3 regions of the Salinibacterium sp. CAN_S4 genome follow, and region 1 is predicted to be linked to each of the others. Evidence: predicted binding sites of a transcription regulator. Region 1 holds the regulator's gene; each other region holds the start of a gene.
What was found. The regulator LexA, encoded in region 1, represses DNA repair genes until DNA is damaged. The targets are predictions, from matches to a motif close to TCGAACANNTGTTCGA.
Positions count from the first base shown of each region.

Region 2: a site for LexA is predicted at 2,194-2,209, ahead of IWX81_RS05295 (HNH endonuclease signature motif containing protein). Genes of this name have one in related genera too.
Region 3: a site for LexA is predicted at 4,479-4,494, ahead of IWX81_RS01285 (HNH endonuclease signature motif containing protein). Genes of this name have one in related genera too.

Region 1 is NZ_JADOVB010000001.1:354,115-361,662, forward strand. Features, by position in the region: gene metH (methionine synthase) at 1-3,028, opposite strand, end outside; gene IWX81_RS01820 (hypothetical protein) at 3,057-3,914, opposite strand; gene lexA (transcriptional repressor LexA) at 3,958-4,653, opposite strand; gene IWX81_RS01830 (LysM peptidoglycan-binding domain-containing protein) at 4,971-5,330, shown strand; gene IWX81_RS01835 (histidinol-phosphate transaminase) at 5,371-6,486, shown strand; gene hisB (imidazoleglycerol-phosphate dehydratase HisB) at 6,483-7,088, shown strand; gene hisH (imidazole glycerol phosphate synthase subunit HisH) at 7,045-7,548, shown strand, end outside.
Region 2 is NZ_JADOVB010000001.1:1,061,912-1,069,459, reverse strand. Features, by position in the region: gene IWX81_RS05300 (SIMPL domain-containing protein) at 1-672, opposite strand, end outside; gene IWX81_RS05295 (HNH endonuclease signature motif containing protein) at 785-2,131, opposite strand; RNA gene ssrA (transfer-messenger RNA) at 2,392-2,782, shown strand; gene IWX81_RS05285 (septum formation family protein) at 2,855-3,343, opposite strand; gene IWX81_RS05280 (inositol monophosphatase family protein) at 3,402-4,205, opposite strand; gene rsgA (ribosome small subunit-dependent GTPase A) at 4,242-5,297, opposite strand; gene aroA (3-phosphoshikimate 1-carboxyvinyltransferase) at 5,308-6,702, opposite strand; gene IWX81_RS05265 (sigma-70 family RNA polymerase sigma factor) at 6,876-7,517, shown strand; gene IWX81_RS05260 (zf-HC2 domain-containing protein) at 7,514-7,548, shown strand, end outside.
Region 3 is NZ_JADOVB010000001.1:247,672-255,219, reverse strand. Features, by position in the region: gene IWX81_RS01310 (substrate-binding domain-containing protein) at 1-266, opposite strand, end outside; gene IWX81_RS01305 (LacI family DNA-binding transcriptional regulator) at 468-1,523, shown strand; gene nusA (transcription termination factor NusA) at 1,637-2,638, opposite strand; gene IWX81_RS01295 (MFS transporter) at 2,767-4,110, shown strand; gene IWX81_RS01290 (hypothetical protein) at 4,130-4,402, opposite strand; gene IWX81_RS01285 (HNH endonuclease signature motif containing protein) at 4,557-5,912, shown strand; gene valS (valine--tRNA ligase) at 6,129-7,548, shown strand, end outside.

The sequences.
Region 1 (7,548 bases):
GGTCGTTGCCCTCGGAGTACGCCGGGAAGTACCCGTAGGCGACCGACGCGTCGAGCATCCCCTCGGCCACGATGCGGTCGAGCCAGTAGCGCAACCGCGGTCGACCCTCGGTCTCGACGAGTTGCTCGTAGCTCGCGCCATCCTCAGCCCTGCTGGGTTTGAGTCCCCACTGGCCCATGAAAGTTGCGCGCTCGTCGAGGAACGCAGAGTAATCGGCCATGGCCACACCACGGACGATGCGCGTGCCCCAGAACGGAGGCGAAGGCACGGGGTTGTCGGCAGCGACATCCGAGCGGGCCGGCATGTCTTCGGGCTCGGTGATGTCGATGGTGCTGCGGGCGTGGATGCGCTGCTTCAGTGGCGGCAGGCCGACGGTGGAGGCGTCCGCACCGCGCGCGATCGCGACCAGCGGCTCCATGAGGGCGAGGCCCTCGAAAGCATCACGGGCATAGCGCACCTCTCCGTCGAAGAGGGACGCCAGATCCTGTTCGACGTAGGCGCGCGTGAGGGCCGCTCCACCGAGCAGGATCGGCCAGCGCTTCGCCAGACCCCGTGTGTTGAGCTCGAGCAGGTTCTCCTTCATCACGACCGTGGACTTCACCAGCAGTCCACTCATCCCGATGACATCGGCATTGTGCTCCTCGGCGGCGCGGATGAACTCGCTGAGCGGCTGCTTGATACCGATGTTGATGACGTCGTATCCGTTGTTGGTCAGGATGATGTCGACCAGGTTCTTGCCGATGTCGTGCACATCGCCACGAACCGTCCCGATGACCATCGTGCCCTTGCCCGCGTCATCCGACTTCTCCATGTGCGGTTCGAGTAGCGCGACGGCTGACTTCATGACCTCGGCGGACTGGAGCACGAACGGCAACTGCATCTCTCCGCTTCCGAATCGTGCGCCGACGACCTGCATTCCGGCGAGAAGGTGATCGTTGATGATCGCGAGTGCGGTCATCCCGCCGGACCTGGCGAGGTCGAGATCCGCTTCGAGTCCCTTCGGTTCGCCGTCGATGATCCGGCGCTCCAGTCGTTCGCCGACGGGTAAGGCTGCCAGCTCCGCGGCACGCTGGTCCTTGAGCGCGGCAGAGTCGACTCCGGCGAAGAGGTCGAGCATCGCGGACAGCGGATCGTAGGTGAGGGTGCCGTCCGCGTCGTACTCGCGCCGGTCCCACACGAGGTCGAGCGCGACCTTGCGGCGGTCATCCGGCACCGATGCCAGCGGCACGATCTTCGCGGCGTTGACGATGGCGGAATCGAGGCCGGCCTCGACGGCTTCGTGCAGGAACACCGAGTTGAGCACCGAGCGTGCGGCCGGGTTCAGGCCGAAGGAGACGTTGGACACCCCGAGCGTGGTGTGGATACCCGGATATTTTGCGGTGATCTGCCGGATGGCGTCGATCGTCTCGATGGCGTCCCTGCGGGTCTCCTCCTGCCCGGTGGCGATAGGGAAGGTGAGGGCATCCACGATGATGTCCTCGACGCGCATGCCCCACTCGCCCACGAGGGTGTCGACGAGCCTTGACGCGATCCGCACCTTGTTCTCCGCGGTGCGCGCCTGGCCGTCCTCGTCGATGGTCAGCGCGATGACGGCGGCACCGTGCTCCACCACGAGCGGCATGATGCGGCCGAAGCGGGAATCCGGCCCCTCGCCGTCCTCGAAGTTCACGGAGTTGACGACCGGGCGACCGCCGATGAGTTCCATGCCGGCCTGCAGCACGGCCGGTTCTGTGGAGTCGATCACGAGGGGCAGGGTCGAGGCGCTGGCGAGCCGCGACACCACCTCGCGCATATCGGCCACGCCGTCCCGACCGACGTAGTCGATACAGACGTCGAGCACGTTGGCGCCCTCACGCACCTGGTTGCGGGCGATATCGACGCAATCGCTCCAGCGCTCCTCGAGCATGGCCTCGCGGAAGGCGAGGGAACCGTTGGCGTTGGTGCGTTCGCCGATCGCGAGGTACGAGGAATCCTGGATGAAGGGAACGTGCTGGTACAGGCTTGCGACGCCGGCGTCCTCCTCGATCACGCGCGGACGGGGCTGGGCGCCGCCGATGCGGTCGACGACGGCCTTGAGGTGGGCGGGGGTGGTGCCACAGCATCCACCGACCAGGCCGAGCCCGAACTCCCTCACGAACTGTTCGTGAGCCGTTGCGAGTTCGTCGGGGGTCAGCGGGTAGCTCGCTCCATGGGTGCCGAGCACGGGAAGCCCGGCGTTGGGCATGCACATGACGGGGATGTGCGCGTGCGTCGAGAGATGGCGCAGGTGCTCGCTCATCTCGTCGGGGCCGGTCGCGCAATTGAGCCCGATCATGTCGATGCCTAGCGGCTCGAGGGTGGTCAGCGCCGCGGCGATCTCGCTGCCCATCAGCATGGTCCCGGTAGTCTCCACCGTCACTTCCACGAAAATGGGCAGCCGGATGCCCGTCTCGGCAAAAGCCACCTTGCAGCCGTTGATCGCCGCCTTCGCCTGCAGCAGATCCTGCGCGGTCTCGATCAGCAGCGCGTCCGAACCACCGAGGATGAGCCCTCTGGCCTGTTCCGCGAAGGTGGACTTGAGGTTCGCGTACGTCGTGTGGCCGAGGCTCGGGAGTTTCGTGCCGGGGCCCATCGAACCGAGCACCCAGCGCCGATGTCCGTCCCTGGCCTCGAAGGACTCGACGGCCCGACGAGCGATCTCAGCACCGGCGCGAGCGAGTTCCTCGATGCGGTTTTCGATGCCGTAGTCCGAGAGGTTCGACCAGTTGGCCCCGAAGGTGTTGGTCTCGATCGCGTCGATCCCGGTCTCGAGATAGGCGGCATGGATCGACTCGACGATATCGGGGCGTGAGACGTTGAGGATCTCGTTGCAGCCCTCGTGCTGCTCGAAGTCGTCGAGGGTGGGTTCGGCATCCTGAAGCATGGTTCCCATCGCGCCGTCAGCGATCACGACGCGCTCCGCGAGGGCTTTCAGCAGCGATGCTGATCGCTCGGGGAAGGGGATGGCGCCAGCGTCGAGCTGGCGGGGGGAGAGCACGCGTGAAGCCATGGGGCCAGCCTAAGCCGCGGCCATGGGCTCAACCCGTAGGAAGCCCGCAGGCGGTACGCACGACGTCATACAGCGCGTCGCGAACGTCGTCGGCGGCGCTGACATACAGGGGGCCGCTGAACCCGTCGGTGGTGGAGACCGCGACGGGGACGATCGTTCCGCGCTTGTCTTCGGCTATGGCGTGGGCGTCGCACCGGTTGGGCGAATAGAGCAGCGTCACGGTGGCTGGTTCGTCTGCGCCCGCGATCGTCCGGGAGATCGGCGCGGGTATAGCGTCCGTGCCATCCGGGCTCACTGGGGTCAGCAGCGTCGTGCTCGATGCGCTCTCGAAGGTGACGGAACCCGTTGCCCCGGTGGGGACGAGCGTCAGATCGATCTCGGCGATGGTGCGACCGGCGATCACAGAAACCCGGGGTGCCGCATCCATGGTGACCGTCACGATCGATGCGACGGACACGGCAAGGCAATCCTCCTGCCGGATGCCCGGCAGTCTCTGGAGCGTGTCGACGGGTGTCGCCACGGCCGTCCCGGCGCGACCGTCGGCAAGCCGATAGTCGAACTCGACCTCGGCCTCGGTCGGTTCGGCCGTGCAGTCCGGATCCGGCAGCGGCACGGGTAGTGAGATCGTGACCCCTGCGGGAATGGTGGTCGACTCCTTCGGCCACACAGCCGTGCCGATGAACTGACCGGCCGTCAACTGGAGCCGGGTCACGGTCAGAACGCTCCCCGTGTCGTTGAGGAACGAGACCTCGAGCTTGCGGGCGGCGACGTCGGTGCGGTTCTGGTACACGCTGAGAGTCAGGCCGTCCGGCGCAACCGCGCTCGACGTCGTGGCACACCCGGTGAGCACGAGAAGTGCCAAGAAGACCACCGATATGCGTCCCATGAGCCGAGATTACTCGACGGGGCTGTGGTGGGAGGTGCTGTCGCTAAAGGGAACGCAGTACGGTGACGACCTTGCCGAGCACCTGTGCATGGTCGCCGAGGATCGGCTCGAAGTTGGAGTTGCGAGGCAGAAGCCAGGTGTGGCCGTCACGCTGCCGGAAGACCTTGACTGTGGCTTCGTCATCCAGCATCGCCGCAACGATGTCTCCGTTCTCCGCGGTGTTCTGCTGGCGCACGACGACCCAGTCGCCGTCGCAGATGGCGGCATCGATCATCGACTCTCCCACGACCTTGAGCATGAACAACTCGCCCTTGCCGGTGAGCTGGCGAGGGAGGGGGAATACCTCGTCGATGTGCTGCTCTGCCGTGATGGGGATACCGGCAGCGATGCGGCCCACGAGGGGCACCATGACGGCGTCGCCGATGGAGACCGTGTTCTCTGGAGTGACATCTCCCGTTCCCTCCAGGGCGGGAAGGTCGATCAGAACCTCCATCGCTCTCGGACGGTTTGGGTCGCGACGGAGGTAGCCGCTCAGTTCGAGCTGGTTGAGCTGGTGGGTGACGCTCGAGAGAGACGCGAGGCCGACGGCGTCGCCGATCTCCCGCATGCTCGGCGGGTAGCCGCGGCCGGAGACTGAACGCTGGATGACGTCGAGGATGGCGAGCTGCTTGTCGCTCAGACTCTTGCGCCGACGAGTACCGCCAGCAGCCTTATCTGAGCCGTGTGTGTCAGCGACCATGATCTCCCCATTTCCCTGAGCAACCGACTGAATGTCGGTGGCTCATTCGAAACTGTATCCGCACTAAGACGCTAAAACAAACACCTGTTCTAGTGTTTCGCATCGAATCCCGTCTCAATGTCAGTGGCATGTTCGAAAATTCACTTGATATACGAGTAATTCGAATGTATGTTCGGAACAGATCTTCTAGCACAGTTGGGAAACTCGATACAGCACGGCCTGACTGCTTCGGCAGTTCTGGCCCACGACAGATCACGCGCTTCGTATCCGGCACTCCCGGCCGAGTGCCGGATACGAAATCTTGTAAGGAGCACATCATGAGCACCGCAATCAACACACTCTCTACGACCGCCTTCACCCCGGCACCGCGCCTTCGCATCACCAAGCGCGGTCGCTCACTGCTGACGGTTGTCGTTGCGGCGCCCCTGGTTATCACGGCACTGCTGTTCGCCCTCAACGGGGGAGAGGCGACCGCATCGCTCGGCGGCTCAGACGTTCCCTTCGACTACGTCACAGTGGCATCCGGGGAAACCCTCTGGCAGCTCGCCGGTGAGCTCGCTCCCACGGCCGACCCGCGAGAGGTCATCGACCAGATCGTGCAGCTCAACCAGCTGGAGTCGTCTGACGTGTTCGCCGGCCAGGAGCTGGCGATCCCGGCTCAGTACGCCCAGCAGTAGCCAGAAAGAGGCGGTGCCCGAACGGCCATAGGCTTGAGGGGTGACCAGTCTTTCCGACCTCCCGATCCGTGATGACCTGCGGGGACTCAGCCCCTACGGCGCTCCGCAGGAAAATGTCCCGATCCAGCTGAACGTCAACGAGAACACCCACGCGATTCCTGAGGATGTCGCCACCGACATCGTCCGAGCGCTCGCGCTGGCCGTCATGGGCGTGAACCGCTACCCGGACCGAGAGTTCACCGAGCTCAGGGACGCTCTGGCGACCTACCTCGGGCACGGTCTCACCCGGGACAACATCTGGGCAGCCAACGGGTCGAACGAGGTGCTGCAGCAGACCCTGCAGGCTTTCGGCGGACCGGGGCGCAGCGTGCTCGGCTTCCCGCCCACCTATTCGATGCACTCGATCATTGCCAACGCGACGGGCACCCGCTGGGTGACGGCGCAGCGCGATGCGGATTACGCCATCTCCCCAGAGACGGTGGTGGCCGCAATCCAGCGGGAGCAGCCCGACATAGTATTCCTGTGCTCGCCCAACAATCCCACGGGAACCGCACTGGGGCTCGAGACCATCGTCGCCGCGTACGACGCCTTCGACGGCATCCTGCTCGTCGATGAGGCCTATGCAGAGTTCGCCGAGGGGGAAACTGCCCTGAGCCTGCTCGAGGGGCGGCCGAGGCTGCTCGTCTCGCGCACGATGAGCAAGGCGTTCGCCTTCGCGGGGGCACGACTTGGATACCTCGCGGCGGATCCGGCCGTGACCGATGCGCTCCGGCTTGTGAGGCTTCCGTACCACCTGTCTGCCCTTACTCAGGCGGCTTCGGTTGCTGCGCTGTCACACGCGCCGGCCATGCTCGCCATGGTCGACGACATCAAGGCCCAGCGGGACAGGATCATCGCGGCGCTGCCCGCCCTCGGCTACACCCCGTTGCCGAGCGAGTCGAACTTCGTCATGTTCGGGGGAGTGGCTGACCCGAACGCGACGTTTGAGGCGCTGTTCGAGCAGGGCATCCTGATTCGCGACGTGGGGATCCCGCACCACCTGCGGGTCTCGGCCGGCACAGAGCAGGAGACTGAAATCTTCCTCGATGCCCTCACCAGCCTCGTCGGGCACTCGACGCAGCCCTCGCCCGGCTCGATCGGTAAGATCGAAGGATGACTGCACACCGCACGGCCAGCCTGAGCCGGTCGACGAGTGAGTCCAGCATCGAGCTGAGCATCGACCTCGACGGCACGGGCACATCGTCCATCAATTCCGGCGTGCCGTTCTTCGACCACATGCTGACCGCGCTGTCGAAGCACTCACTCATCGACCTGGGTGTCTCGGCCACCGGCGACACCCACATCGACGTTCACCATTCCGTCGAAGACATCGGGATCACGTTCGGAACGGCGCTGAAGCAGGCGCTCGGGGATAAGGCGGGGATCTCCCGCTTCGGTGACGCTCTCGTTCCCCTCGATGAAGCGCTCGTGCAGGCCGTCGTCGATATCTCGGGCCGTCCCTATCTCGTCCACACCGGTGAGCCTGTCGGGTTCGAGCACCACCTGATCGGCGGGCACTTCACCGGTTCGATGGTGCGCCACGTCTTCGAGGCGATCGCCTTCAACGCCGGGCTGACTGTGCACATCACGGTGCTGGGTGGCCGTGATCCGCACCACATCGCCGAAGCGGAGTTCAAGGCATTCGCACGGGCGCTGCGCATCGCCATCGAGCCGGATGCCCGTGTCAGCGGCATCCCGTCGACCAAGGGTGCGCTCTGAGGTGACCAGTCCATCCGTCGTCATCCTCGACTACGGCTCCGGTAACGTCCATTCGGCCGCGAAGGCGCTCGAACTGGCAGGAGCCAGGGTCACGTTGAGTGCCGACCGTTCTGTGGCGGAAGCCGCGGACGGTCTGCTGGTGCCCGGAGTCGGAGCGTTCGAGGCCGTCGCCCGTCAGCTCGCCACGGTGCGCGGTGGTGCCATTGTCGAAAAGCGCCTCACCGGCAGCCGGCCCGTTCTCGGTATCTGCGTGGGCATGCAGGTGCTGTTCGAGCACGGCGTCGAGCGCGGTAACGACACCCCGGGGCTCGGTGAGTGGCCCGGTGTGGTGATCGAGCTGGATGCCCCGATCCTGCCCCATATGGGCTGGAACACCGTGGAGAGTCCCGACGACACCCGCCTGTTTGCCGGGATCCGGGATGAGCGCTTTTACTTCGTTCACTCGTATGCCGCCCAGGAG
Region 2 (7,548 bases), 710 kb from region 1:
AGCGGATGCGACCTCGATCTCCTCTGGTTTCAACTGGAGCTCACTGCCTCCGTGGCCGCCGACCATCATCGAATCCATCGATCCGCGGGCGAATTCTGAGTGCATACCGCCCCCACCACCGCCGGAAGGATCTCCGAGCATGCCGGGATCGGCGAGAGCTGTTGCTGTCACCGAACCGAGCCCGATGCTCTGGGCGAAGACTGTGGCTTTCGCAACGGCGTCTTTCACAGCGCGTGATCGCACCTCCACTGTCGCGGTGGTGCGCGTTGACTCCGTCAGGCTCCAGCCGATCGACGATATGGTCACCCCGTCGATTTCCACCGCCGATTCGACCCACCGGGTGAGGGCATCGAACTCGCTGAACTTCGCGCTGAGGTCGAGAGCCGCATGGTAGACCGGTCTCAACTGCGTTCCTTCGTTGTTCCAGGGCCTCTCGCTCCACACCCTGACGCTGTCAGACGACCACCAGGTGATCGGGCCGGCGGCCTTGTCGTGGATGCTCTCGATCAGGTTGCGCACCGCATCAGACGATTCGACTGCGCGTGTGAAAACCCTGTCCCGGTCGGCGCCGTCGATGTGGACCGACGCCCTCACGGTGGCTCGCTCTGCGGGGTACCACGCCGAATACTCACCCTGCACGGTAATGGTCGTCCCTGCCGCTGACTCAGCCACGATCGCTCCTTCGGTTAGTCACAGCGTAGACGGAGTTCTCTGCTTTCGACTGCGCCGGGACCGCGCCATCCCACGCCCTCTTTCGGTGCCGATTCTTCGCGTCCGGGCAGGGTCATCCGGTGTGTTGGAGTGGGCTTTTCGAGTGCAGTTCGATGGGTTCGCCGCACAGCCCGGGCAGCCCGGGCAGCCCGGGTGGTGGTGTGAGCCAGTAGCTGTTGTCGTCTCGCTTCTTGATCACCCACCCGTTGGCGTGCAGTTGCATGTGGTGGAACCGGCACAGGCTGATCCCGTTGGCAAGTGTGGTGTTGCTGCCGTTGTAGGCGTCGAGGTGGTGCACTTCGGCGAACTGGGGTGGCCGGTGGCAGTCGGTCCAGGCGCAGCCGTTCCACTGGGCGGCGATCGCCGCTCGTTGTCGGGGGCTGTGGAGTCTCTGGGTGCGTCCCGCGTCGATGGGGGTGTTTCCGTCGAACAGGATCGGCAGCATCCCGCTCACGCAGATGTGTCGTTCGGCGGTCTGGATACTGACCACCGCGGACTGCCCTTCGACGTGGGCAAACCCCCGGCCGCTCTCCAGCGCTTCGGCCTGCACGTGCACGCGCACGGCCGGGGACTTCTGGCCGAACACTGCGGTGGAGCCGGCCGCGCGGGTCGCGAGGTGCACGATCTCCACGAGGGTGTCGACGGCGAGTTGCTCGTTGCTGCGGGGGTCGTCGAGCATGTCCTGGGCGCGCTGCACCTCGGCCGGATCCACAAACCGCGGCCCACCACGACGGGGCGACAGGGCCGTCGTCAACGCGCCGACGATGATCGCGGCGGATTCCGGATCCAGCAGCGCCTGCAGCCGGGTCATCCCGTCCCCGGTCTCGAACCAGGCCAGCGTGCGGCGCGAGCGGCGGTGCTCCTCGAGGTCTGCCACCGAGTCGGTATCCAGGCGTGCGCGGGCGAGACGAGCAGCTTTGGCGATATCTTCCGGAGTCGCGCTGCCAGCGCGGGAGACCAGAACCGTCGCAACCTCGAGCAGGTCGCCGCTGGAAACCGCAGGAGATGGTTCCCCGAGACCGGTAGCGATCGCGGCCGCGCTGGCCACCGACAGCTCCCCGGAGGTCACCGCACCTGCGACAGTCGACAACCACGCCGACCCACCACCCGCAACAGAGTCGAGAGCTCGACCGGCGCCCGTCAGCGCACGCGCTTCAGAGGCGGTCGCGCCGGTGAGTTTCTGGATAAGTTTCTCTGCCGACGCTTCACCTGCACGCGCCGCGAGCCCCTGCTGGCCCAGGGCACGATCGGAGCGCCGGGCGATCTCAGCGGCCACGACGGCGGCTCTGGCATCCACCCGCCGACGCGCCACCCCGAGCTCGCCCTGCAACGCGAACAACTCTTCATCGCCACACGAACCCACCCCGACCACCGACGGCAACACGATCACCGCGTCGTCTAAAGCACGGTTCTGGGCCATGTCTGATGTTAGCGCCAATGGAACACAGATACGATGAAATGGTCAAACGGTGGATAACTTCCTAGAACACATCTTCTATCGGCGCGGGGTGGTGGCCCTGAGTGTGGCATTTTCCCGAGCGAGTGAATGCGTCGGCGGGGAACCAATCTAGCGCCGCACAGCTTTTCGACGTACACTTGAGGGCTATCCTCAGGGACGGTTTGGTAATTCAACAGCGCGATAGTGACTGCCTCGATTGTGCAAGCAATCGAGTAGAGCATGGGGATGATCGGTTTCGACATTGCCTGCAAAACCGCGAGAAGCGGGCCGAGGACGCACGGTTATCTCGTAAACGATCCGCGCAAAACACAAGTGCCAATTCCAATAGCACTGTTTCTGCCAAGGCAGACCTCGCCCTCGCGGCGTAGTCTCCTCCGCAACTAATGAAACCGTCAGGCCGGGAATGCTCTCTACCCGGATTCTGGCGTCATCTAGAGAGATTGCTGCGTTCCTGAGTCTCAGGGGCACGCGGGACTTAAACTGAGGCTGGGCCTGTTGACCTGGATGCTCGTAGCAAGGGTCAGGGCCGAGTAGAACGCTTATCGAGCTACACCCGTAGAAGGCGTGGAATTACAGCAGTGGACCGGGGTTCAATTCCCCGCATCTCCACCATGGGGTCGCTATCGCGCTGACGAAAAGGAAGGGCGCATCCGTGAGGATGCGCCCTTTCTTTTTCTCAGTGGACTATTTAGCGGCGCCTTCGAGCGAGCCGGTCGTCGTGCCGTTGGGGTCGTATGCGATACACAGGATCTCGCGGTCACCCGAAGACCAGCTGTCTTCCGTGGGGTAGTAGTAGGAGAAATCCAGAGTCGAGCTCTCATAATCGAGCCCGATGAAGTCGGAGAACGCGCTGGTGCAGTCGCTGACGGCCTGGTCGCTGACCACAGTTTCGCCGGGGAAGTCCCCGTCGGCCATCATGACGCTCTTGAACGCTTCACTGTCGTGCGCGGATGCGCAGTCGATGACCGCGACCTCAGAGACCTCCCCTTCGACGCCTCCGTCGTTCAGGCAATCTCCCACCGCGATCGTGAATACGTCAGTGGTGGTGCTGCCGTCCTCACTGGGAGCCGTCTCACCGGTGATGTTGCCGAGCAGGCTGCACCCGGTGAGGGCCACACTGGCGAACGCGATGGTGAGAACGGCGATGGTGCGGTTGGTGAGAACGCGAGGCATTTCGGATTCCTAGCTGTGGTGTGTCGACGTCAAGGGGTGTTCCTGAAGCCTAGCGAAACTACGGAGCCTTGCTCACCTGTGCCAGCACCAGCTCGTGCAATGGGCCGTTGGTGGCCAGGGCGCTGCCGTTCCAGGGACCGGCTGCGCCATCGACCGAGGTGAATCGGCCGCCGGCCTCGGTGATGATGGGAATGAGCGCGGCCATGTCATATGGCTTGAGATCGAACTCGGTCACGATGTCGATGGCACCCTCGGCGAGCAGCATGTACGACCACATCTCGCCGATCGCTCGCGATCGCCATACGGCCCTGGTGAGGTCGAGGATGAGATCCAGCCGGCCTTCGTCATCCCAGCCCGTGATGCTGTTGTAGCTGAGGGATGCGTCGGCCAGTTCTGCCACGGCGCTCACCCTGATCTGGCGGGCGTCGTCGCCGACGGCCTGGGTCCAGGCTCCGTGACCCGTGGCAGCCCACCACCTCTTGCCGAGCGCGGGGGAGCTGACGACTCCGACCACCGGTACGCCGTCAATGGCCAGGGAGATGAGCGTGCCCCAGATCGGTATTCCGCGCATGAAGTTAGCGGTACCGTCGATCGGGTCGATGATCCACTGGCGGCGGGAGTCGCCTTCTGTCCCATATTCCTCTCCCAGAATCGAGTCTGTGGGCCTCGCCGCTTCGATTCCGCTCCGGATGCTCCGCTCGACGGCCTGGTCGGCATCGGTCACCGGGGTTCTGTCCGGTTTCGTCGTCACGACGAGATCCACGGCGCTATAGCGGTCGAGCGAGATCAGGTCGGCATCTCCCGCGAGGGCGAGGGCGAGGGCGAGGTCGTCGCTCAGGGAGTATTCCGCGTCTGTAGTCACGGTCCCAGCGTATCTGCGGCCGATAGACGCGGCTGCCTAGTGTGCGGTGCTTCCGAGGGTGGTGATCAACCGCTGGAACGAGTCGAGTCTGAGTGTGCCGATCTCGCCGAGGTCGCCCGCTCTCACGCGCGCGACGATGGTGCAGTCCGGCGCATCCGGCAGATGCGTGCACCCACGGGGGCACTCCTCGGCGAGAAGGGCGAGGTCCGTGAACGACTTCAGGATGTTGGCGGGGTCGACGTGTCCGAGCCCGAACGATCGCACGCCGGGGGTGTCGACAATCCAGCCAGAGCCGATGCGATACGAGATGGTCGACGATGAGGTGTGTCGACCGCGACCCGTCACGTCGTTGACCCTGCCGACGGCGCGGTTGGCATCGGGAACCAGCGCGTTGACGAGGGTGGATTTCCCCACCCCTGAGTGCCCGACGGCGACTGTCGTGTGGCCCTCGAGAGCCGCACGGATGTCGTCGAGCGGAAAGTCGTCCGAGCGGCTCTCGAAGATCGTCAGGTCGAGCCCGGCGAAGTTGGCGAGGAACTCAGCAGGGTCGGCGAGGTCGGTCTTGGTGATGCAGAGGATCGGGGTGATGCCGGCATCGAAGGCGGCGACGAGGTAGCGGTCGACGAGTCGCGGTCTCGGCTCGGGATTGGCGGCGGCCACGACGATGAGCATCTGGTCGGCGTTGGCAACGATGATGCGTTCGACGGCATCGGTGTCGTCGGCACTGCGCCTGAGCAGGGTGCTGCGGGGCTGGATGCGGACGATGCGCGCGAGGCTCCCCTCATCGCCCGTGACATCACCGACGAGGTCGACCCAGTCTCCCGTGACGACGGAGACCTTGCCGTCCTGGTTCTTGCCGAGCTCTCTCGCTTTTGCAGCGACCAGCTGGCGCTCCTCCGGTGTGCCTTCGGCGACCCACACGCCATAGCGCCCACGATCGACGCTGAACACCCGGCCGCTGACGGCGTCGGCATGGTCAGGGCGGTTTTTACTCCGGGGCTTATTGGCCTTGGGGTTGGGCCTGACCTTCGCCGACGACTCGTCGTATTCGGAGTAGTCGCCGTCGTCGCCGTCATCGGTGAGCCAGCTCATGAGGCAACCCTCACAGGATCTCGATCGATTCGACGCGCTGGTGCGGTGTGCGCAGCACAGCCATCCACAACTCCGGAAACTGGGGGAGGGTCTTCGCGGTGGTGCCGATGTCATCGACCTCCACCCCGTCGATGGCGAGGCCGATGATCGCGCCGGCGGTGGCCATCCGGTGATCCTCGTAGCTGTGCCACGTGCCGCCGTGCAGGGAGGCAGGACGGATCACGAGCCCATCCTCGGTCTCGGTGACATCACCGCCGAGCGCGTTGATCTCCGTCGCGAGGGCCGCGAGCCGGTCGGTCTCGTGGCCGCGCAAGTGCGCGATCCCGGTCAGCACGGTCTCCGAATCGGCGAGGGCGGCCACGGCCGCAACGGTCGGCGCGAGTTCGCTCGACTCGTCCAGGGTGATGCCGTGGATGGCGCCGGTGCCGGTGACCGTCAGGGTGCCGAGGCCGGCTGCCGTGGGGGAGAAGGTAACATCGCCGCCCATCGACTCGAGGATGTCCGCCATCCTGGCCCCGACCTGCGTCGTCTGCTCCGGCCAACCGGTCACCGTCACGGAACCCCCGGCGACGAGCGCGGCAGCCAGGAACGGGCCGGCGTTGGAGAGGTCTGGCTCGATGTCGACATCGAGCGCCGAGATGGGAGACGGCTCCACAATCCACAGGCCGGGTGCGGGATTCTCGACTGTCACACCGCGGGCGGCAAGGGTGGCGATCGTCATATCGATGTGGGCAAGGCTCGGCAGGGTCTCGCCTCTGTGGCGCAGCGTCAGTCCGCGGGTGAACCGGGGGGCGGCGAGCAGCAGGCCGGAGACGAACTGGCTCGATGCCGAGGCGTCGATCTCGAGCTCTCCACCCTCCACCGATCCCGTTCCGAAAATCGTGAACGGCAGGCTTCCCCGGCCATCATCGCTGACCTCCACGCCGAGCGCGCGAAGAGCATCGATCGTGGTGCGCATGGGTCGGCGGTACGAGGCCGGATCGCCATCGAATGCCACCGGTCCGAGGGCAAGCGCTGCAACCGTGGGAATGAATCTCATGACCGTTCCGGCGAGGCCGCAGTCGACGAAACCACCACCCAGTTCGGTTGGGGTGACCAGAAGGTCCGGCCCGTAGTCGCTGTCTCCCGCGACCTCGACGATGCGGGTTCCGAGGGATTGCAGTGCGCCGATCATCAGGGCGCTGTCGCGGGAATGGAGCGGTGCGCGTAACAGAGAGGGTCCATCGGCGAGAGCAGCCAGCACCAGCTCGCGGTTGGTCAGGCTCTTCGACCCGGGCAGACGGAGCGTCCCCGACAGCGGCCCGGATGCCCGCGGTGCCCGCCACGCACCGCCGAGGTCTTCCGGCACGGGTGCGTCGTCGCCGTACGGGTTGAACTGGGGCTGGGAGAACTTCGAAATCGCCATCGACACCAGAGTATCGCCAACGGCTTTAGGCATTCCCGGAATAGCGGGACTCGAAGAGAGGTTGTGTCTCACAGTAAATGACGTCACATCCGGGAAGCAGGTGGTCATTCGTGAGAACCGCACTCGCCGAGAGGCCGGTCACGTCGGTGCTTGGCGATCTAGAATTAGCCCTGATGCCAAACGACGACGCAACAACCGACGAAGCGAAAGCCACAGAAGCGGCCGCCAAGCGCGACCTCTTCGAGGAGCAGGCGCTGCCCTTCATGAACCAGCTGTATGCGGCAGCGATGCGGATGACCCGCAATCCCTCCGACGCGGCCGACCTCGTTCAGGAAACCTTCGTGAAGGCGTTCCAGGCGTTCGGGCAGTTCCAGCAGGGAACGAACCTGAAGGCCTGGCTGTACCGCATCCAGACCAACACGTTCATCAACAGTTACCGCAAGAACCAGCGAAACCCGTACCAGGGCACCATCGATGACCTCGAGGACTGGCAGATGGGCGGCGCTGAATCCGTCACGCAGTCGACCTCGACGAGATCAGCCGAAGCCGAAGCCATCGACCACCTGCCGGACAGCGCGGTCAAAAACGCCCTTCAGGCGATTCCTGAGGATTTCAGGCTCGCCGTCTACTTCGCCGATGTCGAAGGGTTCTCTTATCAGGAGATCGCCGACATCATGAAGACCCCCGTCGGAACCGTGATGAGTCGCCTTCATCGCGGTCGACGGATGCTGCGCGAATCACTCGCAGATTACGCCCGCGACCGGGGCATCACCGCCGCTGAACCCGTCGCTACGACCACCAGGAGCACATCATGACCGATTGCGGTTGCGACAAAGCCAAAGCCGA
Region 3 (7,548 bases), 110 kb from region 1:
GGGATCTGGGTCTCGGCGGAGTAGTTGGACGGGTCGCCCTGCCACACGAGCGTGACACCCTGTGCCGCAGCCTCTTCTTCAGCGCCGACCTTCATGGCCTGGAAGAACGGGTCAGCCTCGGCACCCATGACGAATGCGATGGTGATCTCTTCGTCGGTAGCGCCTCCGCCAGCCGAGTCATCCGAGGTGGCAGAGCAGCCGGTCGCCACGAGGGCGAGGGCGGCGAATGCGCCGACAGCCCCGATGAGGCGGTGGGAATTCTTCATTGATTTCTCCTGTGTCAAGTCGAGCGAGGTTGATGCCTGACCGGAGTTGGACGTCATCGTCACGCTGCAGATATTGCTGGGGTGGGTGTTATGAATCTGTGCGAGAACGTTCTCGCAAAACCCCACTATAGTTACTTTCGCGACGCCGAACGCACACATATTTAGTAACGGTTAGGCCACGATCATCCAATGAAGGAAAAAATGCAGCGACCACCTGCGCCGACGATTGCCGACGTCGCTGAACGCGCCGGTGTGTCGCAGGCCACGGCATCACGGGCCCTCAGCAACTACGGCCGGGTCTCGAAAGCGACAGTGGAGAAAGTCCGTTCTGCCGCGGCAGAGATCGGATACCGCCCCAATGAACTCGCGCGGGCCATGCGTATCGGCAGCACCCGCACCATCGGCCTCGTCATCATCGCTGACTTCACCAACGCGTTCTTTGACCGTGCCACCAAAGCGATAGTCGATGCTGCGAGGGCTCACGACTACCAGGTTTTGATCACCAACACCGACGAAGACATCGACGTGGAACGGCAGGCCGTGCTCACGCTCCTCGACAAGCAGGTCGACGGACTGATCGTCGTCCCGTCCCTTGCGACCGAGCATCCGCACCTGGGGTCGACACATCTCGGTGGACGCCCCGTTGTACTCATCGACCGTCGGATCGACGAACTCTCCCTGACCTCGGTGACCACGGACGACGCTTCCGGAACCCGTGCAGCAGTGCTGGATGCCACGGCGAAAGGTCACAGGAAGCTCGGTTTCCTGATCTCTGCCGTCGGGGTTCCCGAGTTTACGACAGTCGCGCCCGCCGAGATGATCTCGACGGTGCGGGACCGCACCGACGGATATCGCACCGGAGCAATCGACGCCGAGATACCCGCCGCAGACCAGCTCTGGGTCTACTGCGCTGACGAGCCGATCTCATCGGAGGCCGCATTAGCCTACATGCTCGACAGCAACACGCCCCCGACCGTGATCTTCACCTCCAACAACGACATGGCTCTCGCCGTGCTTCAGGTAGCGGGCCAGCGGGGACTCGCCATCGGCCGGGACCTCTCCCTGGTCACGGTCGATGACAGCGTGTGGGCGGCCGCGATGGTGCCAGGAATCTCCGTTATCGCGCGACCCGTGGAAGAGCTCGGTTCCATTGCCGTCGAGCGCCTCGTCGAACAGATCGAGACACCTGGCCAGAAGATCGAGCATCTCGTGCTGCCGACCGAATACGTGAGCCGCAGCTCGGTCGCTACGCTCTAGTTGCGGCTCTCGATTCAATCCTCTTCGAGGATTGCCGCACCTATCGATCAATCCTCTTCGAGGATTGCCGCACCTATCGATCAATCCTCTTCGAGGATTGCCGCACCTATCGATCAATCCTCTTCGAGGATTGAATCTGGCTGGATGTCGATCCGCGCACCCGTCAGCTTGGCGGCCAGGCGGGCGTTCTGGCCTTCCTTGCCGATCGCGAGCGACAGCTGGTAGTCCGGAACGAGAGCACGCACGGCCTTGGTGGCCTGGTCGATGATGAAGGAACTCGTGACTTTCGCCGGCGAGAGCGCGTTGGCAACGAAGGTCGCGAGATTCTCCGAGTAGTCGACGATGTCGATCTTCTCGTTATTGAGCTCGTTGGTGACCGCGCGCACGCGCTGTCCCAGTTCGCCGATGCAGGCACCCTTGGCGTTGACGCCGGGCTCCATGGCACGCACCGCCATCTTGGTGCGATGTCCGGCCTCACGCGCGAGCGACGTGATCTCGACGATTCCGCTGGCGATCTCCGGCACTTCGAGCGCGAAGAGCTTGCGGACGAGCGCAGGATGCGTGCGGCTCACGGTGATCTGCGGGCCCTTCATCCCCTTGCTGACCGACGTCACGTAGACCCGGATCCGGCGACCGTGAGAGTAGTCCTCCCCCGGCACCTGCTCTTCGGGAGGCAGAATCGCCTCGATCGTTCCGAGGTCGACGTGGATCATGCGGGGGTTGGGTCCCTGCTGGATCACGCCGGCCACGATGTCGCCTTCGCGACCCTTGAATTCCCCGAGCACCTTGTCGTCGCCGATGTCGCGAAGGCGCTGGTTGATGACCTGCTTGGCGGCGAAAGCCGCGATTCGGCCGAAGTCTGTGGGATTGTCTTCGGCTTCACCGACGACGGCTCCCTCGTCATCCAGCTCGGGGACGAAGATGCTCACTTTGCCGGTCTTGCGGTCGAGGACGACCCTGGCGGTGGGTGCGGCGACTGTCTCTTTCGAGTCCGGCTCGTCGATGTGCTTGAGATAGGCCGTCAGGATGGCCTGTTCGATGATCTGCACGAGTTCCTCGAAAGGGATCTCGCGCTCGCGCTCCATGAGGCGCAGTACGCTCAGGTCGATGTCCACTGAGGGCCTCCGCTATTCAAATGTTGGTGTGATGAGCGCAGTCGCGCTGCACTGGACCAGTTTACCCGCGAGTCGGGCCGCTCCGTGACGTCGGGAATGAACTCAGACTCTCCTAAGCTTGACTCTTTGTGACTACCACCAGTGGCAAAGCGCCAACCACTACCGAAGCAACATCCGCCCCGCACTTCGACCGCACCACGGCTCGCAAGTCAGTCTGGGCCGCTCTTGTCGGCTCATCCCTCGAATCATTCGACTTCTACGTCTTCGCCTACTTCAGCGCCATCTTCGCCCCGGCCCTGTTCTTCCCCGAACTCGACCCTGCCGCCGGATTGCTCGGCTCGTTCGCCGTCATCGCCGTCGCTTTCATCGTGCGCCCCATCGGAGCCGTCATCTTCGGCAACCTGGGTGACCGCATCGGTCGCAAGCGCACGCTGCTGATCACCATCACGATGATGGGTATCGGCACCGGCCTGATCGGACTCCTCCCCGACTTCAGTACCATCGGCCTCGCGGCGCCACTGCTGCTGCTTGCCCTGCGCATCGTGCAGGGGCTGTCCCTGGGCGGTGAGTGGGGTGGAGGCATCCTGATCGCCGTCGAACATGCAGAACCGAAACGCCGCGGGCTGTATGCAGCGCTTCCTCAGCTCGGATCCCCGATCGGCACGATCCTCACCGGTGCGCTGCTGCTGATCCTGCCGCCGATTATCGGCGCCGACGAGATGCTCGCCTGGGGCTGGCGCATCCCGTTCCTGCTGGCTTTCCCGCTGCTCGCCGTATCGCTCTACCTTCGACTGGCCATCAACGAGACGCCGGTCTTCACGAGCCTCGTGGCGGAGAAGAAGCGCGAGCGCATCCCCGTGCTGACCGCGTTCCGCAAGTTCCCTGTCGCGATCGTGGTGGCCATCGGAGCAGCGATGCTCGGGATCGGGTCGTACTCGCTCATGAACACGTACACCATCGGGTACGGGATCAGTGTGCTCGGCTTCTCCTATCCCGATCTCGCGCTGGCCACCCTCATCGGCAGCCTCCTCCAGCTCGTCACCATCCCGCTGTTCGGAGTGCTGGCGAATCACATCGGACCGGCCCGCGTGGTGGTGATCGGCGCCATCGGCACCCTCGTGATCGCCTTCCCGATGTACTTCCTGCTGCAGTTCGCCACCTTCGAGATCCTCGTCGGCACGATGATCGTCGGAGGCATCCTCCCGACACTCGCGTGGGCTGGGCTCGGCGGGCTCATGGCCAACATCTTCAGCGGTCCGGTCAGGTACAGCGCGATGTCGATTGCCTACGCCGTCGCGGCCGCGCTATCCGGAATCATCCCCTTCGCCACTCAGGGCCTGTCGATTGCATCGGATGGCGCGTGGTGGCACCCCGGCGTCGTGCTCGCGATCATCTCGCTCATCACGCTGGTCTGCGCCGTCATCGCCTCGAGGTGGACGCGCGCGGTGGATGCGGATCCGATCCTGAACTGACTCGACGGTCGCGCCCGGCTCAGGCGAGGAATCTGCCCGGCCGAAACGGAAGGCGTGGCGCGCGGTAGGTCGCGCCACGCTCGCCGATCGTCGTGCTCGCACGCCCGAAGGTGACGCCTGCAATGTAGAGAAAGACGTCCATGGGGGTCTCGCGATCGGCATCGACCTGCCAGGTACCCACACCCCACTGTGTCGGCTGCGTTATGCCGTCGACCACGACCGTCGGGCGGATGCCGAAATGGAGCCTCAACCGCGGCCGTCGCAGTTCGATGGTGACGCGCCGACGGGACATGGGGCCAGACTACGTGCCCCCACGCTTCAGCTCTCGCGTGCTGAACGACAGCATTGTCCGCACTGAACCGGCACCGTCGTACATTAGTTCTACCAATTTTCCACAAGTTGCCCCTCTTTATCGCATCTATGTTCCACTGGCGCTAAAATCAGATATGGCCCAGAATTCCACTTCCAGTGACACGGTGATTGTGTTGCCGTCGGTGGTCGGGGTGGGGTCGTGTGCGGATGATGAGTTGTTCGCGTTGCAGGGTGAGCTCGCGGTGGCGCGTCGGCGGGTGGATGCCCGGGCCGCTGTTGTTGCGGCGGAGATCGCCCGGCGTTCCGATCGCGCCCTGGGCCAGCAGGGGCTCGCGGCGCGTGCGGGTGAGGCGTCGGCGGAGAAGCTGATCCAGAAACTCACCGGCGCGACCGCCTCTGAAGCGCGTGCGTTGACCTCGGCCGGTCGAGCCGTCGACTCTGTTGCGGGTGGTGGGTCGGCGTGGTTGTCGACTGTCGCCGGCGCGGTGACCTCCGGGGAGCTGTCGGTGGCCAGCGCGGCCGCGATCGCTAGCGGTCTCGGGGAACCATCTGCTGCGGTATCCAGCGGCGACCTGCTCGAGGTTGCCGCGGTGCTGGTCTCCCGCGCTGGCAGCGCGACTCCGGAAGACATCGCCAAAGCTGCTCGTCTCGCCCGCGCACGCCTGGATACCGACTCGGTGGCAGACCTCGAGGAGCACCGCCGCTCGCGCCGCACGCTGGCCTGGTTCGAGACCGGGGACGGGATGACCCGGCTGCAGGCGCTGCTGGATCCGGAATCCGCCGCGATCATCGTCGGCGCGTTGACGACGGCCCTGTCGCCGCGTCGCGGTGGGCCACGGTTTGTGGATCCGGCCGAGGTGCAACGCGCCCAGGACATGCTCGACGACCCCCGCAGCAACGAGCAACTCGCCGTCGACACCCTCGTGGACATCGTCCACCTCGCGACCCGCGCGGCCGGCTCCACCGCAGTGTTCGGCCAGAAGTCCCCGGCCGTCCGAGTGCACGTGCAGGCCGAAGCGTTAGAGACCGGCCGCGGGTTCGCCCACGTCGAAGGGCAGTCCGCCGTGGTCAGTATCAGTACCGCCGAACGACACATCTGCGTGAGCGGGATGCTGCCGATCCTGTTCGACGGAAACACCCCCATCGACGCCGGACGCACCCAGAGGCTCCACAGCCCCCGACAACGAGCGGCGATCGCCGCCCAATGGAACGGCTGCGCCTGGACCGACTGCCACCGGCCACCCCAATTCACCGAAGTGCACCACCTCGACGCCTACAACGGCAGCAACACCACCCTTGCCAACGGGATCAGCCTGTGCCGGTTCCACCACATGCAACTGCACGCCAACGGGTGGGTGATCAAGAAGCGAGACGACAACACATACTGGCTCACGCCACCACCCGGGCAACCCGGGCTGCCCGGACTATCCGGACTGCACGGCGAACCCATCGAACTGCACTCGAAGAGCCCACTCCAACACACCGGATAGGTCTGCCCAGCGGTCGGCGCGGGCGACGGCGCGAGAGCAAGCGAGCGGGATCAATGAGGCGCAGTCGCGCAGTTCGGCCGATGTCCCGAAGGACGATGCCGTCGACGCTGCCCGATAGAATTAGCGTGTCAGTCACATTCAGGCACCTCATCGCAACGACATTTAACGCTCGGCGATACAGACTCGGTGCCGCATATATCGAATTGGAGCACCACCGTGTCGTCTGCAATCCCCGAGAAGCCAGCACTCGAAGGCCTCGAAGAAAAATGGGCACCCCAGTGGGAAGCCAACGGCACCTACCAGTTCGATCGCGACGCAGCACTGGCCGCGGGTTCGGCGGAACTCTTTTCCGTCGACACTCCCCCGCCGACCGCGTCAGGTAGCCTGCACATCGGACACGTGTTCAGCTACACCCACATGGACCTGGTCACAAGGTTCCAGCGGATGCGCGGCAAGCACATCTTCTACCCCATGGGGTGGGACGACAACGGTCTTCCGACCGAACGCCGGGTGCAGAACTACTACGGAGTTCGCTGCGACCCCACACTCGCCTATGACCCCGACTTCACCCCGCCGCTGCAGGGTGGAGACAACGCCTCATCCAAGGCCGCAGACCAGCTGCCGATCTCGCGTCGCAACTTCATCGAACTGTGCGAGACCCTCACCGCCGAAGACGAGAAGCAATTCGAGGATCTGTGGCGCCAGCTCGGGCTGAGCGTCGACTGGAAGCTCACCTACCGCACCATCGGCCGCGAGGCGCAGCTGGCCGCTCAGCGTGCCTTCGTGCGCAACCTGGGTCGCGGCGAGGCGTACCAGGCCGAGGCTCCGACGCTGTGGGACATCACGTTCCGCACCGCGGTCGCCCAGGCCGAACTCGAAGACAAAGAGCAGCCCGCCGCCTACCACCGCCTCGCGTTCCACCGCCCCGCTTCTGATTCGCACAGTGGCGAAGACATCTTCATCGAGACGACCCGCCCCGAACTGCTCGCCGCCTGCGTGGCGCTGGTCGCGCATCCTGATGACGAGCGCTACCAGGCGTTGTTCGGATCGACCGTCACCACCCCCGTCTTCGGAGTGGAAGTGCCGGTCGTGTCCCACCACCTCGCCCAGAAGGACAAGGGCTCTGGCATCGCCATGATCTGCACCTTCGGTGACGTGACCGACGTGGTGTGGTGGCGTGAACTCGACCTGCCCAACCGCACGATCATCGGTGCGGACGGCCGCATCGTCGCCGATGCGCCGGAGGCCATCGAGTCGGATGCCGCCAAAGCCGCCTACGCGGAACTCGCCGGCAAGACGGTCTTCAGCGCCAAAGCGAAGATGGTCGAGCTGCTCAAGGCCAGCGGAGAGATGATCGGCGACCCACGCCCGATCACGCACTCCGTGAAGTTCTTCGAGAAGGGTGACAAGCCGCTCGAGATCATCTCCACACGCCAGTGGTACATCAAGAACGGTGCCCGCGATGCCGATCTGCGCGCCCGCCTCGTCGAAGCCGGCAAGCAGATCGGATTCACGCCGGACCATATGCGCGTGCGCTACGAGAACTGGGTCGGCGGCCTTACCGGCGACTGGCTCATCTCACGCCAGCGATTCTTCGGGGTACCGATCCCGGTCTGGTACCACCTCAACGCCGACG